One region of the Paenibacillus sp. Y859 genome, then DNA from elsewhere that is predicted to be linked to it. Evidence: riboswitches for the same ligand, from Rfam matches in the RefSeq annotation. Region 1 holds a riboswitch; the other holds the start of a gene.
The links. Region 1 has a riboswitch for cyclic di-AMP ahead of AC1TO8_RS22645 (C40 family peptidase). Riboswitches for the same ligand answer to the same signal wherever they lie in the genome.
Positions count from the first base shown of each region.

Region 2: it holds a riboswitch for cyclic di-AMP, as region 1 does, so the genes downstream of both, AC1TO8_RS21815 (ubiquitin-like domain-containing protein) here and AC1TO8_RS22645 (C40 family peptidase) in region 1, are expected to answer to the same signal.

Region 1 is NZ_JBXCIZ010000020.1:12,724-21,043, forward strand. Features, by position in the region: gene AC1TO8_RS22620 (hypothetical protein) at 46-339, shown strand; gene AC1TO8_RS22625 (4a-hydroxytetrahydrobiopterin dehydratase) at 480-782, shown strand; gene AC1TO8_RS22630 (c-type cytochrome) at 852-1,208, opposite strand; gene AC1TO8_RS22635 (GNAT family N-acetyltransferase) at 1,336-1,836, opposite strand; gene AC1TO8_RS22640 (C40 family peptidase) at 1,967-2,440, opposite strand; cyclic di-AMP (ydaO/yuaA leader) riboswitch at 2,444-2,581, opposite strand; gene AC1TO8_RS22645 (C40 family peptidase) at 2,777-3,244, opposite strand; cyclic di-AMP (ydaO/yuaA leader) riboswitch at 3,249-3,389, opposite strand; gene AC1TO8_RS22650 (hypothetical protein) at 3,592-4,416, opposite strand; gene AC1TO8_RS22655 (M1 family metallopeptidase) at 4,428-6,416, opposite strand; gene AC1TO8_RS22660 (YwhD family protein) at 6,570-7,079, shown strand; gene AC1TO8_RS22665 (AraC family transcriptional regulator) at 7,550-8,164, opposite strand.
Region 2 is NZ_JBXCIZ010000017.1:47,422-55,741, forward strand. Features, by position in the region: gene rnmV (ribonuclease M5) at 1-15, opposite strand, end outside; gene AC1TO8_RS21815 (ubiquitin-like domain-containing protein) at 138-1,295, opposite strand; cyclic di-AMP (ydaO/yuaA leader) riboswitch at 1,565-1,777, opposite strand; gene AC1TO8_RS21820 (TatD family hydrolase) at 1,979-2,749, opposite strand; gene AC1TO8_RS21825 (HD domain-containing protein) at 2,918-4,204, opposite strand; gene AC1TO8_RS21830 (AbrB/MazE/SpoVT family DNA-binding domain-containing protein) at 4,493-4,747, shown strand; gene rsmI (16S rRNA (cytidine(1402)-2'-O)-methyltransferase) at 5,028-5,912, opposite strand; gene AC1TO8_RS21840 (tRNA1(Val) (adenine(37)-N6)-methyltransferase) at 5,909-6,670, opposite strand; gene yabA (DNA replication initiation control protein YabA) at 6,837-7,193, opposite strand; gene AC1TO8_RS21850 (PSP1 domain-containing protein) at 7,225-8,025, opposite strand; gene holB (DNA polymerase III subunit delta') at 8,076-8,320, opposite strand, start outside.

The sequences.
Region 1 (8,320 bases):
ATCAATTGTAAAAGTTCTGTTACAAACGAAATGGAGGGCTATAAATTGGGTGTAAAACATGGTCGTGATTACGAAGTTATTTTTCAAGAGTTGACGATTGCTGTAGGTCGAATTACAGATAGTTATTTATTTTTTGAGATGGAAGAAGAAGAATGGAACCAGCTATCGGTGGAGGATAAGGAAGAGGTCATGGAAGCTTTGGCAGAAGATTTATTCTATGGACTGGGGACAAATCCATCTATAGCAGTTGGAAGTGGGGTGGTTATCCACGATCAAGAGAACCATCGAATCAATATACTTATAGGTGATACAGAACTGGCCGTTGTGCCTTTAATTTAATAGAGGTAGTTCAATAAGTTCAGTTTTTTGACCATGGACTATAGAGATTGTTGCATGAAAGGTTATTTGAAAGAATACAATGATATAAGTGGCGGGGTTATCGTAGATAACATTGGTCTGGAAAGGTGGCAGCTTAAAGAGTGACGTATACAAAGGAAGAAGTGGACGTGCATTTGAGTCAGCTTAAGGGCTGGGAGTTAGTTGAGGAGCGCTTTATAGAACGTAGATTCATTTTCTCAAGTTTTATGAAGGGAATTTCATTTGTAGATGAAGTAGCAACCATCTCTGAGGCCTTTAACCATCATCCTCTGATCACCATTGATTATCAGAATGTTATTCTCCGTCTCACTTCTTGGGATGAAGGATATCTAACTGCCATAGATATGAAAGAGGCGAAGCAATATAATGAGGCCTTTGACAAGATGTGTGGAAATAGAAAGTGAAGAGTAGTGGAATTTCACGCAGAACGGGTACCTTCCAAATAAGGAAGGTACCCGTTTTTCTATGTTGTGTTATTTCTTTTGGGCTAACCACTGTGCGACATTAGCAATTTCTTCTTCGGCTAATGTATCTTTGAAGCCAGGCATAATTCCTTTACCTTTACTAACCAATGTGTACATTTCTTCAGCTGACATCGTGCTACCGATAGCTTGTAGGTTCGGACCTACTCCCCCTTGTAGCTGATCACCGTGGCAAGAAATACAACTCGCTTTAACTATTGCTTCAGCAGCCGAAGCATCGAATACAACCTCTGGCATACTAGGTTTTGCTACTTTGTCTACTTCCCCTTGACCAGGAAGAGTAAACATAAGTACGATGGCTAGAATACATGCAGTAAAGAAGAAACCACTCATAATATATTTTTGCATCTTGTTCATCCTTTCTTATGTAGGCTGATAATTTTATTATAACGGATAGGAAACGTACATCATAGCTATTGTGTCAAATAAGTGATGAAAAATCCAGTATATATTATATAAAGGATGTAATTGAGTGCTATTTATCATAGAAATCGTAAGATTTTCTTAAAACCATGCAAAAAAAGGGCTTCATACCATCTGGAGTTAGTCGTTCATAAGTATCCGTAATCTCAAACCCTGCTTTGAGGTATACCTGGATGGCACGTTTGTTCCAGGTTAGAACCTCTAGGTCAATTTCATCATGGGGGCTGCGTCGTACTGCCTCACGAGCAATAGATTGTACAACAATCTTTCCTAATCCCTGTCCACATAAGTCAGGTCGCATGCTGATCCCAAGACGGGTTACACCCTCTAACGGAAAGAACTGTGCAAATCCGTAGAGTTCTCCTTGTACATCCGTAACAGAAGCATACTGTTCTCTACGAATAATCGGATCGCCAAATTCAATGCCTAGCGCTTCCATTTGGTCCCAAGACATCCATCCGTAAATATCGTATGGAATGGGATAAGTCCATTCCGATATAGCGCGAGCATGATCAATCTCCATTGGGATAATGATTAAATCTTGGTGATTCATACACAGATTCCCTTCTGTAAGTAATAGTTCAAACCTGACTTTTTTAAACTTGCATTGTATATAGAGGTGAAAAAACCTGCAGTTGAGATTCAATTGAAATCTCCTCCACAGGCCCGTTAATAAGTATTATTTAATTATCGAGTGCAACAGACTCATATGTATTATCACTCATAATTCTTTTAGCGCCAACGTAACCGTTTTTATAATAGGCTTGGCTAAGTGAGTTAATAATGACACCCCTAGAAGAGGAAGCATGTGCAAAATCTCCATCACCTACATATATTCCAACGTGCGATACAAGACCTTTACTAGTAAAGTTAAAGAAGACAAGATCTCCTTCTCTTAAGTCCTTCTGTGCAATCGCTGTACCCATACTAAATTGGGAACCAGACTGATGTGGTAATTCAATACCTAGCTTATCGAAAATATACATTGTAAATCCTGAGCAATCGAATCCATTGGTGTTTACACCACCACCTACATATGCAGTTCCAATCGTAGGCTCAATAGCCTTGTCCATCTTAGAGTCTGCGAAAGCGCTTCCGGTTCCAATGGACAACAATAATGTCATTCCTAGAGCTACTGATATTAATTTCTTCTTCAACAAGATAACTCCTTCCGGTGCCTGCGAGGTTAGCTTAAGGATTCGGTTGAAGGTTCCCTATGATCCCTCTGAAGCAAGATCAATTCACCCAAGACGGTTCCCCCACTTCCCGTTGTATCGGGAATTCGGCAGATATAGTTAACGTAAATGTTACAAAACTTATTACAAAGTTGTTACTATGTACTTACTTGAACTATTGTAGCAAAGGAATACCGGTTTGGCAATTGTTTTTTGTCATATTTGATGTAAATGATTTAATTTTGTTGAAAAAGGAAGACCTACGCAAGGGATGTCGAGTCCTTCATAGGTCTTCTTAAGGTACTATTTATCGTATTGTTAATTGTAGGCAGCAGCTTGATATTTGGCAGTACTCATGACACGTTTAGCACCAATATAGCGCTTGGCATAGTAACTTTCGTTAAGGGAGCTGATGATGACACCACGTGAAGTAGATGCATGTGCAAATTTACCACTACCGACAAATATGCCAACATGAGAGACACCTTTTCCTGAAGTGTTGAAAAAGACTAGATCTCCAGGTCTCATCTCATTACGGGATACAGCTGTACCTGTTTTGAACTGTGCTGAAGACTGTCGTGGCAAGGTGATGCCTAATTTGGAGAAGACATACCGAGAGAAGCCAGAACAATCAAATCCATTGGTGGTTGTTCCACCGGTCTTATAAGTAACTCCAATAGTACGGTCAATGACCGAATCCATCGTTGAGTCTGCAAATACGCTACCTGTTCCAATGGTTAACGCAAGAGCCATACTTAATACGCTAGCAGTTAACTTCTTGTTCAATTACGTTTTCCCCTTCCAATGCCTGCGAGGTTAGCTTAAGGATTCGGTTGAAGGTTCCCCTATGATCCCTATGTTGCAAGATCAATTCACCCATATAATTGGATCCCCCGCCTCCTGGTGCTTAGGAATTCGGCTGTATGATGCACCAATAAGTGACAATCGTCAATAACTAATAATATGAATAGCTATAAAGGTTACAAAGTTGTTATAAGTGTTATCTTAACAGAGGATTTACACTTTGGCAAATTCCAATAACCCAGTAAAGACAAGAAACCCCCGCCCTTTTTGTTGAAAAGGGCGGGGGTTTCTCGTAACAAGCAATTATAGAGAGAAATAAAGGAGAATGATTACGACTTGTAAAATCTGGAGTGCCATACATGATAATGAGAGGTGATATGCCACATTTTGAATAAACAAGTTATGAGTGGATAGGACTGTTGAAGTATGAGAGCAAGAAGCCCTGACCACACAAGTGAAAGACCGGTAAATAGGCAGAAGAAAAGTAAACTGAGTACACCCAAGATGAGGGATATTCCAATAACAGGAAGTGCACTACGCAAACATACTAGGGCAGAGGAGATGATACCTGTTGATCCTGTTTTTCCAAATTGCATAAAAAGGATGACGTGATGTATGACATATCGATATATGATCCAACCCAGAACATAAGGAATAGCCTGAAGCAGAATAGATGGTGTCATATAACCACTAATAGCTAACGTATAGAGCTTAGGGATTAGCCAGTATGCGGGAAGAAGAACTAATAGTGCCTCACTCCAATAGAACAGCATCACTGGTTTGGCGTACAATGCCATACCTTTGAAAAAGAAAAGTCCTGTCTCACCCTTTTGTTCTTGGTGAAGCCCATAGAATATGCCTGAATGAATCAAAGGAGTGAGAAGCATACGAAAGAGTAACATGCCCAGTAGAATCCACATGTAGTTATGAACGGTTTGGCTATGCATGAGATTCAATTGTCCTTCAACGTAGAATAAGATCTGACTTAATTCAGTGGGAGGTGGGTCTGGGTAGCGCTGAAGTAAAGGAACTACGACTGAATTAACCAAACGGTACAGAAAGTAACTGAAGAGAAGTTGGTACAGAAATAGAATGATAACGACGTAGAATTGATTCTTGACACTGATCCAGCCATTGGCGATATTCGTCCTCACCGTTCTTCACCTCACCAGGACAGACTTCCAAGCCATACTTCAAGCAGCTTGGTCATGCTAATGTTCCAGCGGGAGACCTTCTTGGTATCTAGCTCCGCTGTTAAATAGTTATTGATATATTTGTTCTCAAGTACAAGTGTGTAATCTGGATCAATGAGAGCCGAGGAAAGAGGCGATGTATATTGTAGCTTGAACTGGATCGTATCGCCTGTTCCATTCCATACTCTTTGTAAGGTGTGACCATCTGCAAATGTGAACTGTATTGGGATATTGGAGTAAGTACCGCCTAATCGACTTACAGTTACGTTCGATTCGTATTGTGTCTCAGAGGCAACGTCTATCTTCTGTACTGTGATGCTATCAATAGCAAAGTCGGTCATTTGTTTACCGTAGACATATTGATCGAAAAAGGATTGCCATGATTTATGGGTGACCTGCTCCACAATCATTTGGAAATCACGGGTTGATGGGTGGGAAAAGCGGTACTTTTGAGCATAGGTCGCCATGATCTTATTCATCTTTTGCTGACCGACTTGTCTCTCAATACTTTTTAATACTAATTTTCCACGGTAATAGACATTTTGAGCATAATGTTCCTGAGAGCCATATTTCCATGCTTCCTGTGTGAGTGAAGCGGGTGAAGAGATGATCGTGGCTTGGACAGGAAGATTGGGAATCAGTCCGAATTCCTGCTCCATTAGCTGGTCTTCTGCGTATGAGGTGAACCCCTCATCTAGCCAGGCCTCTTCAAATTCATTACTTGCAATCATCCCATAGAAATATTGATGACCAATCTCATGAATAACCGTTCGCTCCAGTTCGTAACCAGGTGAATCGTCCTTCGCACCGAAGGCTGTAATTAAGGTCGGATACTCCATACCACCTGCGCCATTGCCTGCATTAGGAGGGACAACGATCGACAAGGTGGAATAAGGGTAGGGACCATACCACTTGCTGAAATATTTCAAGGCAACTTCAGCGGCATAGAAATAGCGATCCTTCATATCCTTATGAGCAGGATCTAGATATAGCTTGATTCGTACACCAGGAACTTCAGGAGAAGAGAAGGGCTTCTCTGCTACAATGAAATCAGGAGATGCCGACCAAGCAAAGTCGTGAACATCATCTGCGTAGAACTGGTAGATCTTCTCACCCTTTACGAACTGAGCTGTTTTAATAGGGAAGCCTGTAGAAGCAACAATGTAGTTCTCTGGAACATGAATACGCACATTATAGATACCGAAATCAGAATAGAATTCAGAATTTCCGTGGTATTGATGAAGATTCCAGCCTTCAGAGGTTCTGTTTCTTAAACCAACAGGTTCATAGACGCTGATCTTGGGAAACCATTGTCCCGCCATAACAAATTTGTCTGCGACCCCCATACGGGCGAATATTTGCGGAAGCTTCACTTCAAACTTCATGTTAAGTGTAATACTCTCCCCTCCCTTTACAGGTCGTGGAAGACGTATTTTGACCAAGGTTGTGTCTTTGCTATTACCATCATCGGGCTGTACGTACTGGATACGGTGCATCAGTGAGATGCCATCTTCAGTCTTGAGATCTGTGAGAGTCATGGAACCGAAGCCATCTGAGGGCATGGTATCGTTGCGGAGTCTCCCACCGGATTCTTTCATAAATGTTGTATCCATAGATGAGAACGCATTCGGGTAAAGGTGGAAATAGAGTTCCGTAACGGTGTTCTTACCAGGATGGGTCCAGGTGAGGTTCTGTTCTCCTTTCAGTAAGTTAGCTTCTGGATCAAGAGAAACATCAATGTGGTACTCTACAATTCGTTTACTCAGTACTTCAGCTGTAGGCTGCTGAATGCTTTCCTTTTGAATTTCTGGAGTAGTTGTACTTGTGGGCTTGGCCTGAATGGGCGCATAAACGGTCTTGGATTCGGGTGAATCCTTGAGAAGCATCCACCACCAGGTTCCACTGAGAAGAAATAGGGTAATGATCATAACGGCAATTTTTTTGGAGCGAGCTGGGGTCATACTTGAATACCTCCCGTTGACAAGCATCTACAGCATGTATATGTTTGCAATTCGTCAATTATTAGTTAAAATAATAGGAATCGCCGTAATAAATAACTGGAGGCAGAAATACGGGATTACATTTCTGTTTCATGGTAGGGGGATAATGAATAAATGGATAACAAAGAACCAAGTGGCAAGAAACAGATTGCCCTGAATATTGTAAGTAGCAAGAGAAGTAAACATACCGGTTTTGGAGCGGGTTCGATTGACCTAAACAACGTATCACCGGTCATCATTGACGAGGGTGAAGCTAAGGTGGATGTAGGAGCAATCCATGCTAAGAGTAAAGTGGAGAAGGGCATTAAGTTCTCTGCGAATCGTGAGGATGTACCGAATGGCCGTCTAGTATGGGTAGTGTGGGTCGCGGTGGACCGTACGCCAGAAGGGCAGCTTTATGGAGGCGCTACAGCTTGTGAGATGTGGATCGATACAGAAGCTCGTAGAGGTTACAAAATTCTAGCGGATCACGTTAATAACCTAGATGCCGCTTTGAAGCGCAAAATCATATTGGATAGATTGTCTGATGAGGAAAAGACTGCTCTTAAGGAGTTACTAGTGACTCGTAATGAAGAATGGTGGGAAGCTTCGTCTGAGGAATTGAAAAAGGCGTTAGAAGTGTAATGGAACTATAGTGGAATAGATCTTTATACAGCTATGAAAGACTCGGGAGATCGTTCTCGAGTCTTTGTTGTGAACATAAGGTGTTGAAATCACTTGAATAGCCGATACGACACCGGCCCCAAACCATCCATATTCCATGTAATATCCTAAATTAAGCATGGCATTCAGTGGAATAGACGTAAAGCCGGGTTGTTAGAGTGACGAACAAAGCTTCGCGCTTGAAGGTAGTGAAGGTGCGGCTAGAGTAGATGTAAAAGTACACTTAATAAGCAGGAAAAGTTGAGGTCAAAGGAGATAGTTGCAAAACTACACTTAAAAATGGCGATAACGCTGAAAAGTGGAATTTCTATTAAATTAGATGTAGGTTGTGCAATTAAAATTGGCTGAAGAGGGATATGGCTGAATTTAGATGTACTTAATGCAACTGCGTGCCTAGCAAAGCTAGGTACATCTAACTGAGGAAGGATGGTTCATTCTTTAACGTTATCAATCATCTGGATATATTGTAGATCCCCTAATCCATACTGTGGAAAAAGGCGAAATAAATGTTCTAATAATTGATCCTGTGGTTGATCTATATGTTCGCGGATATAGGCTGTGATACTATTGTCGCCCTGTACATATTCTAGATACAATCGAATGCCCTGATCCATGACAGGCATGAGCTTGGCTGCAGGAAGACGATGATCTAACAATACTTCTCGGTAGATTTCCTGATAGTTATTTGGGTCAATCGCTGTTTCTTCAACATCATAGGTTAGCTCCAGAACCATGTGATAGCAGACAGTCCCTTGAAAACTGATTTGTTCGAGATAAGCCAAAATCGTTAATAAATTCATTTGACAAAACATATCATCGCCAAACCATAGCACAATGCATCTATATTGCTTATTTAGCAAACATGCCAATGGTTTCATCGTTATATCTTCATATTCAGCTAAAGAAACGTGATGTCCTGTAGCTCTCAATCGGTTAAATGCTGGACTGAAAATATCTGCACAAGACTCATTATCGCACATCGCCTCATTGAAGGGGATGTAATCAACAGTCTCCATTAACTGATGTCTTGAAAAATGCTCATACATGGCTTCTCCATTTCTATTAAACTAATAGTAATTATTAGCGTTATATAAGTGTAATGCTAATTTAATCCAATAGGAAGAGTTTGTTAATGAACAAGCTATTTGGAACAACGCAAGTAGTAATGTTGGTAATAAATTTGAAATCATTTCTTTTAAAAG
Region 2 (8,320 bases), on a different contig from region 1:
GATTTCTTTGATCATAACGATTCTTCCCTTCAGAGCCTGTATCACAACAGCAAAAAGAAGAGGATTCATCCTCTTCTTTAGTATGGCTTCCATTATGACCTTAATAGTATAGGAATAGAAAGCTGTTGTAAAACAGTTTAGTTTAGTTCAGGCTTAACGGGCCCGATCACATATATTGTTCCACCCTTCTTACGACCGAAATTACGAGCATTCTTCACTGAATCATAATACACATCGATCTTGTTGCCTTTGATTGCACCACCTGTATCTTCTGCACGGCGGAAGCCAATACCTTCGATATATACCCACCATCCCATAGGGATGACACTGGTATCCACCGCAATCGTACGACCTTCCGTTACACGTGTGCCTGATGCGGTTCGAGTTCCTATACCTGGCTCTTCTGAAGAGTACGCAGTCATAGTTACATTCTTAAGCACCTTTTTATAACTAAAATCAACGCCAGCCTTGCTAGCTCGATTATTCTCTTTATTCACATTCGTAGCCTTTGCTTTGTTACTAGTAGCTGTCGTAGATGCTAAAATGATTTGCTTCGGCGGCTCTACCTTCGTACCTACAGCAACAATTTTATCCTGCACTTGGCTCTTCACTTCTTTGCCAACCAGGCTCATCGTTACGAATTGCCCATCTTGATATATTTTCTCGATCTGTTGGACTATTGCCCCAGACTGTCCGTTCTGTACCACCTTGACGTTTCCTTTCACAATCGTTGGATCGGAAGTCTTGATGACTCGAAAAGGGATCTCTTCTACACGCTCAACAATCTGTTTGTTTATCCGGACAACCTTGATGTCCAACTTATCTGTGATCTTTGTATTCAAATCAGGAAATACTTTGTCGTGTGCATCTAGAGTAATGCCTAGTTGCTTAACAGCATCCTTTACAGTCCCTTGTGTAGTGAACCGAGTAGCCGACTGACCATCAGCAGTTACATTAATCTCGACAGCACGTTGAATATGAACTTTATCGCCGTCTTTAAGCGGGCTGTTCAACGATACGGACACCTGATCTTCCGGTCTGAGAATAATGGCTTGTTCATTCAGCATTTCTTGTAACATAGCATGATGGGTTTCTATAGCACTTACATGTCCATCAATCACTAAATACACTTGTTTACGTTCTTGAATGCTGGCAAACAATAGAACGGTCAGGCTAATCGCTATTAAAGCAATAGCCGCAACTGAGATCTTACTTAAACTTTCATGCTTCCAACGTGTTGCGTAAGTCATGCTGGATGATGATGAATCATGGGTTTGTTCTTTAAAAATGCCCACTTTCCGATCCTCCTTCATAGCCTCGCCGTCTGAAAAATAAACCATATGTGTAATTGACGCGACTATAATAAAATTTGTACAGGATACTAAAATAATATCTATCCTGCATCATGTACCGGTCTGCTCGTCATGATTGTCACCCCCTAATAAATAAGAGTATGATGACAAAATTGTCTTTATTCAAAAAAAAGAAGCCTAAAGAAAGAGTTAGAGGAACTCCTTCGCGGCGGCCCGATATTTTCTAAATAACGGAAATCCATGCACGAGTTTGCCTCTCTTCATAGCGCCTACGGGGTTAGCTGTCGGGTTTGGGCAAAAGAGAGATGCCCGATCTTAGGTCAACCGCTCATGGCGATTGCCCTTGAATTCACCCCAAAGACCCAATAAAAGAAGTCATATATGACCTTTACCAAGTACAATCTGGATTGGTCATATTGGTTCCCCCGTTCTCCGATCATCTGGAGATTTAGCGAGACTGGTTCAAGAAAATAATAAGCTGTCCAATTACGATCAGCTTACATCACTGAAAAGATGATATCGCGTTTCGATGCATGTTGTAAAGCATCAATCAACCACAAATTTCTGAATAAATGGTTAAATTTTTGTAATATTCGCTCTTTACACGATAATAAGGCATGATTAAGTCGTCCGATCTCACTATTTCAGCTAGTTTGCTCACTCTTTCACGAAATACCAAATAAATACAGGGCATTTTTAGTGGTTATTTGGGCAATTTCCTCGATTTCAACACCTTTAATCTGGGCAGCGGCCTCAGCTACTAGTCTCACATGTGCGGACTCATTCCTCTTCCCTCTAAATGGATGTGGAGTCAGATAAGGGGAGTCTGTTTCAATCAATAATCGGTCCATTGGTACCTTCGCCAACACCTCTTTTGGTTGTTTGGCATTTTTGAACGTAATCGGACCACCAAATGACAAATGAAATCCCATATCAAGGCATACTTTAGCTGTTTCCCAACTACCAGAGTAGGAGTGCATGATGCCCCCAACTTCACTTGCCTTTTCCTCGCGTAGAATTCTAACAATATCTTCATGTGCATCGCGATTATGAATGACAATCGGCATCTTTAATTCACGGGCTAGTCCAATTTGCTGGCGAAGTACCCGCTGTTGTATATCCTTAGGCGATGTATCCCAATGATAGTCCAATCCGATCTCACCGATGGCTACCACTTTCTCATGTTTACAAAGGGATGCAATCCATTCCAAATCCCCCTCTTCCATCGTGATCGCATCTACTGGATGCCAACCTACTGCCGCATAAATAAAGTCATATTTCTCAGCCAATTCCATCGTTGTAGGGATCGTATCTCGATTAAAACCAATATTAACCATTTTCCCTACACCATCTTCAACTGCACGCGCAATAACCTCTTCACGATCTTCGTCGAATTGTGGTGCGTCTAGATGAGTATGTGTGTCGAACAACATCATATATATAATCTCCTTTTATAATTGCAATTTCCAAGTGGAAGCGGCTTCGCTAGGCGCGAAGTATCATTTGCAGGCGAACGCTTACGCTTCTACAGGACCATTCCGTCCCACTTCGCTATATTCTGCATTTTTAATTATTTCTACACGTACTGATTTTGACTTAAAACATCAATAATCTTTGAAAATACGAGCAACCGAAGGGGAAAACGACGATAATGCAGCCTCTATCTTCTGTTCAGGGTAATATAAGCGGAACTTACCGCGTTGGAGACCACTTATGGAACGTACAATATCCGACACTTCAGATATTTCCATTAGCTTTTCTTGTCGATCTAGTAATATAATTTGCTTCTGACTAGCTTCATCACCCGAGTGAAATACATCATAAGGAAGATCGCTTGGAGAATCAATAATTAGATCATATTGGGGATTCAGTCCACTTTGATAGAACTGCTGGCGAATCTCATGAATCATATCTCTATCAAGTGGTTCCAACTCTACATATTTATACAGTCTGCGATGCATGAAGCGGCTACAGAGCTCGCTAAGTATGGGATCCTTTTCCGAGGTCCACTGCATAAATGCAGTCTGGATAAGAGCCTCATCTAATTTTAAATACTCCTCAACACTCACTTCATCCTTAAATAAACTAACCAATGGCTTCATCATAAATTCAAAATAATATCCACTAATGTATAGCTCCTTAGCACGTAGAAAAATAAGTCTCAGAATGATTTCTGAGCTACGTGTCACAGGATGGAAATACACTTGCCAATACATTTGATATCTAGCCATAAGATAATCTTCAACAGCATGCATTCCTGATTCTTTCACAACGATTCGCCCATGATGAGGTCTTAACATTCGTATAATTCGATCGACATCGATTGTACCGTAATTTACCCCAGTATAGTATGCGTCACGTAACAAATAATCCATGCGATCCGCATCAAGTGCACTGGATACGAGATTGACAACGATAGGTTTATGATAGGTTTTTGCAATAACAGAGGCAACCTTTTCTGCAAATCCATGCTCAACCTGACTTAAGATATCATGTATATGCGTATCTCCCATAATAATCCGAACTGTCCATTCTTCGTGATTCATATGAAATGCTTCTTCTATAGAATGGGAGAATGGTCCATGCCCAACATCATGAAGTAGCGCAGCACAAAGTGTGACTAATTTCTCTTCCTTCGGCCAATCAGAATAATTATTTCTTTCAAATAATGAAATAATTTGTCTTGTAATTTCATATACGCCTAGCGAATGTGAGAAGCGGCTATGTTCAGCTCCATGAAACGTTAGATAAGATGTTCCTAATTGACGTATACGACGTAAACGCTGAAACTCGGCTGTATTGATCAATCTCCAAATGGTTGTATCCTGCACATGTATATAATTGTGAACTGGATCTTTAAATACCTTTTCTTCATTTAAAGGTTGCATCATATCGTTTTCCACTCCTTTGGTATACTACTTATACTTAAATAATGTCGTTTAATGTCGAATAAAGTCGTATGTTTTAGCGTCAACTACCCATTTAATTTAAGACTCATTTTTTATAATTAAGTTATGTAACATCATACACGACAACATTTCTCTAATCATTTGTGAAATTTAGTTCTAATCTTATGTTGACTAAACTGGTAATGCTTGGTACTATTAATATCATAAAAGTAGGAACTATGTCGAATCATGACATTGTTAAACACACGTTCGAGAGGGGCAAGACTTAATATGATGAAATCTACTGGAATTGTAAGAAAAGTCGATGAACTGGGACGGGTTGTCATTCCAATTGAATTACGCCGTACATTAGGCATTGGTGAGAAGGACGCTCTAGAGATCTACGTTGATGGTGAACGAATTATTCTGAAGAAATATGAGCCGGCATGCATCTTCTGTGGCAACGCCGACAACGTTATTTACTTTAAAGGGAAAATAGTTTGTAATGAATGTGTCTCAGATATTCCAACACCTGTGACAAACTAAGAAAAATAGGTTATACTAGGAATAATTAAATTGTTAATTCAAACCTTTATTATATCTCCTTAATGTCTTCCTAAGCTTTGTCTCAAAGCTTGTGGGAGGCATCTTTTTTATATAAGGAAGGACTGTCGCTCATGACCTGACAGTTCTTCCTTATATTCTTGAACAAGTTATTCTACAAGAGGTAGTTCAAAAAGTCATCTTTTGATCACGAAGTTATAGCAGGAGGCTTATTCGACATCGAATCTTCTCGGTGCTGAAGAGCTTACTTTTTGAGCTCGTATTATAACAAGGCATTATAAATATCTCGTTTCGATACGCCGCGATCTGTAGCAGTTCTCTTCATCGCATCTTTCCGGGATTCTCCATCCCGCTCATAGCGTGTCACATGCTCTTCCAAAGACAACTCCTGCCACCAAGCATCCTTCCGCTTCTGCTCTTCTTCCTGACTTGCCCCTTCCACAACTAACACATATTCTCCAATTGGTGGGTGTTCACCCAGCCATGTTAGACATTCCTCTATACTGCCGCGTACCATTTCTTCATATCTTTTCGTCAATTCACGTGCAAGCACAATCCGGCGATCACCTAGAAATTCTAGCAGGAATCCTAACGTCTTGATAACCCGATGTGGTGACTCGTAGAACAATAACGTTCCTTGTGCGTACTGCACAGAAGATAGTACTACCTGAACATCCTTACGCTCTCGAGGTAGAAACCCAGCAAAGGTAAACCGCTCTGTTGGAAGACCTGACACAATTAATGCTGATAAAGCAGCATTCGCACCTGGAATGGGGACTACTGGAATTCCCTCAGCAATAGCTAACTGTACAAGCTCTGAACCAGGATCAGAAATGGCTGGTAGACCAGCATCACTGACCAATGCTAAATTTTTTCCTTCTATTATATACCGAATTAATTCTGGCCCACTTGCGGCCTTATTATGTTCGTGATAACTAAATAAAAGCTGAGGTAAGATTTCAAAGTGAGTCAATAATTTACGTGTCTGACGTGTATCTTCTGCTGCAATAATATCACATTCCTTTAATACTCTTACTGCACGAAAAGTCATGTCCTCTAAATTCCCAATGGGTGTTCCTACAAGATACAACACTCCGCTACTACGTGACGTTTCTCCTTGAAAGCTACTTTGTTTCGTTATACTCATACTTCACCTTCTTTTGATCCATAGTAAATTTCCAATAGTTCAGGACAATATTCATTCTGCTCGTTATACACGATAAGTGGAGGTAGAATTCGCACCTCTGGCTTTCCATCTCGTAATGCTTCAATTAATACCATGTTAGCCTCTACATTAACACGGGGATGAACGAATCGAATTCGCTTCGGTTCAAGACGATACTGCCGCATAAGGCTCATTAGGTCACCTAAGCGTTGAGGTTTATGAACCATGCTAATCTTTCCACCTGGACGTACTAGCCTTGAACATGCCTGCAATACATCCTCTAATGTACAATGGATCTCGTGACGTGCTATGGCTTGATGTGAATTAACCTTAATATCACTACCATTCAATGGCATATAAGGCGGATTGACGGTAATCGCATCATAGATACCATGTCCAGTCTCTTTATAAAGATCACGTAAATCACCTTCGCGAATCACAATGGAGTCTTCTAGTCCGTTCAGTTGGACGCTACGACGCGCCATATCGGCAAGTCTGGGTTGTATTTCAATACCTTCTATTGAAGCCTTGCTTCGAGTCGTTAACAGTATAGGAATAACGCCATTTCCTGTACATAAGTCTAGTATTCGCCCTCTGGGAGGAACACTTGCAAATCGAGCTAATAAAACGGCATCCATAGAGAAACTGAATACTTCATCGCTCTGAATAATCTGTAAATTATGCGTTAATAAATCATCAACTCTTTCTGATTCTTGCAGGATAACATTATTTATACTCATACACCCAGTCCTTACATCGTTATTTGAAAATAAACGGCTTCGCCGTTCTTCGCTTATGCGAGGAAGGCCCGTTTGTCCAAAAATATAGGAAATAAAAGCAATGAAAACTTATACTTTCCTATATTTCAAAAAAAACCGTAGGCAAATTCCCTACGGCGCAACATTGTTATTTGTTCAAAAAGGAAAGACAGAACAGACAGTCACCTTCCGTTCGCAAATGCCCATAATAGACATTACAAATATGGAAGCCTTCATGATATAATCTTGCAAGGTTATCATATCCCTCTCCCACCACATCTTCTGGTACGACATGCTGATGCGGTATAGGAGACATGTCTCCTTCTTCCTTCAGTTGAGCTTCTCGTTTCAGTATAATACGAAGCCGCTCATTCTCTAAAGCTAGTCGATTATTCTCTTCTAATAGCTCTTTAACAAGTGATTTCAAATCACCTAAGTCATTGTGCAGATGATCCACTTGTCCTTCCATATCCTGTATGCGCTGAAATACATTCTTTTTCTCCATATTTCCACCCCGAACAGTAACCTATTATGGTCTACTTGATGACAACGTCATCTATTGGAAGTTCCTTAACTTTGCCAATCTCGAACAATTGTACGTGAACACTTCGGCTGCCAGCATTAATCCCCACTACTTTACCATCTCCTAATGAGGTAACAACTATCTTACCTATGGAAGGTAATTCTTCTCTTACGCTTTCATAGTTATCATGCTCAAACTTAAGGCAACACATGAGTCTTCCACACAACCCTGAAATTTTGCTTGGGTTCAACGATAATCGCTGATCCTTCGCCATCTTAATAGATACGGGTTCGAAATCACCGAGCCAAGATGAACAGCATAGAATTCGTCCACATGGACCAATTCCCCCTAACATTTTGGCTTCATCTCGAACACCAATTTGTCTTAGCTCAATTCTAGTTCTGAAGATACTTGCCAAGTCCTTAACAAGTTCCCGGAAATCCACTCTTCCTTCAGCAGTGAAATAAAATATAATTTTGTTTCTATCAAAAGTAAATTCTACATCCACAAGCTTCATCTTGAGTTCATGTTCCCGAACTTTATTTAAACAGGTTGCAAACGCATCCTTTGCTGCCTGTTGATTCTCTTCAACAATACTTGCATCAGAATCACTGGCGATACGAATGACTTTCTTCAGTGGCAGTACCACATCAGATTCGCCCACCTCTTTCTTTCCAATAACAACCTTTCCGTACTCAATCCCTCGCGCTGTCTCAACGATCACGTGATGGTCCTTTGTAATAGGAAAGTCCAATGGATCGAAATAATAGATTTTGCCGGCCTTTTTAAACCGGACACCCACTACGCTGTACAAAGACTAACCCCCCTACCCTTACTAGATAATAATCCTGAGGTCCACGATCATCAACCTAGACCAATCAAGAATTGTTCCAGACAGAGTTGTCCATTCACATTATAGCGCAGCTTCTTCTTCCCTTCCGCTGCCAGATCCATATAAGAGACCCATTGCGCATGACTTCGTGAAGATGCATGTGTTGACAAAAATTCTATCTGATCTATAAATACGATACTTTCATGCCTATCATATTGCACATGCAGCATATCTTTGAACCACAAATGAAACAAGTTGAAAAGAATATCTAGATGTT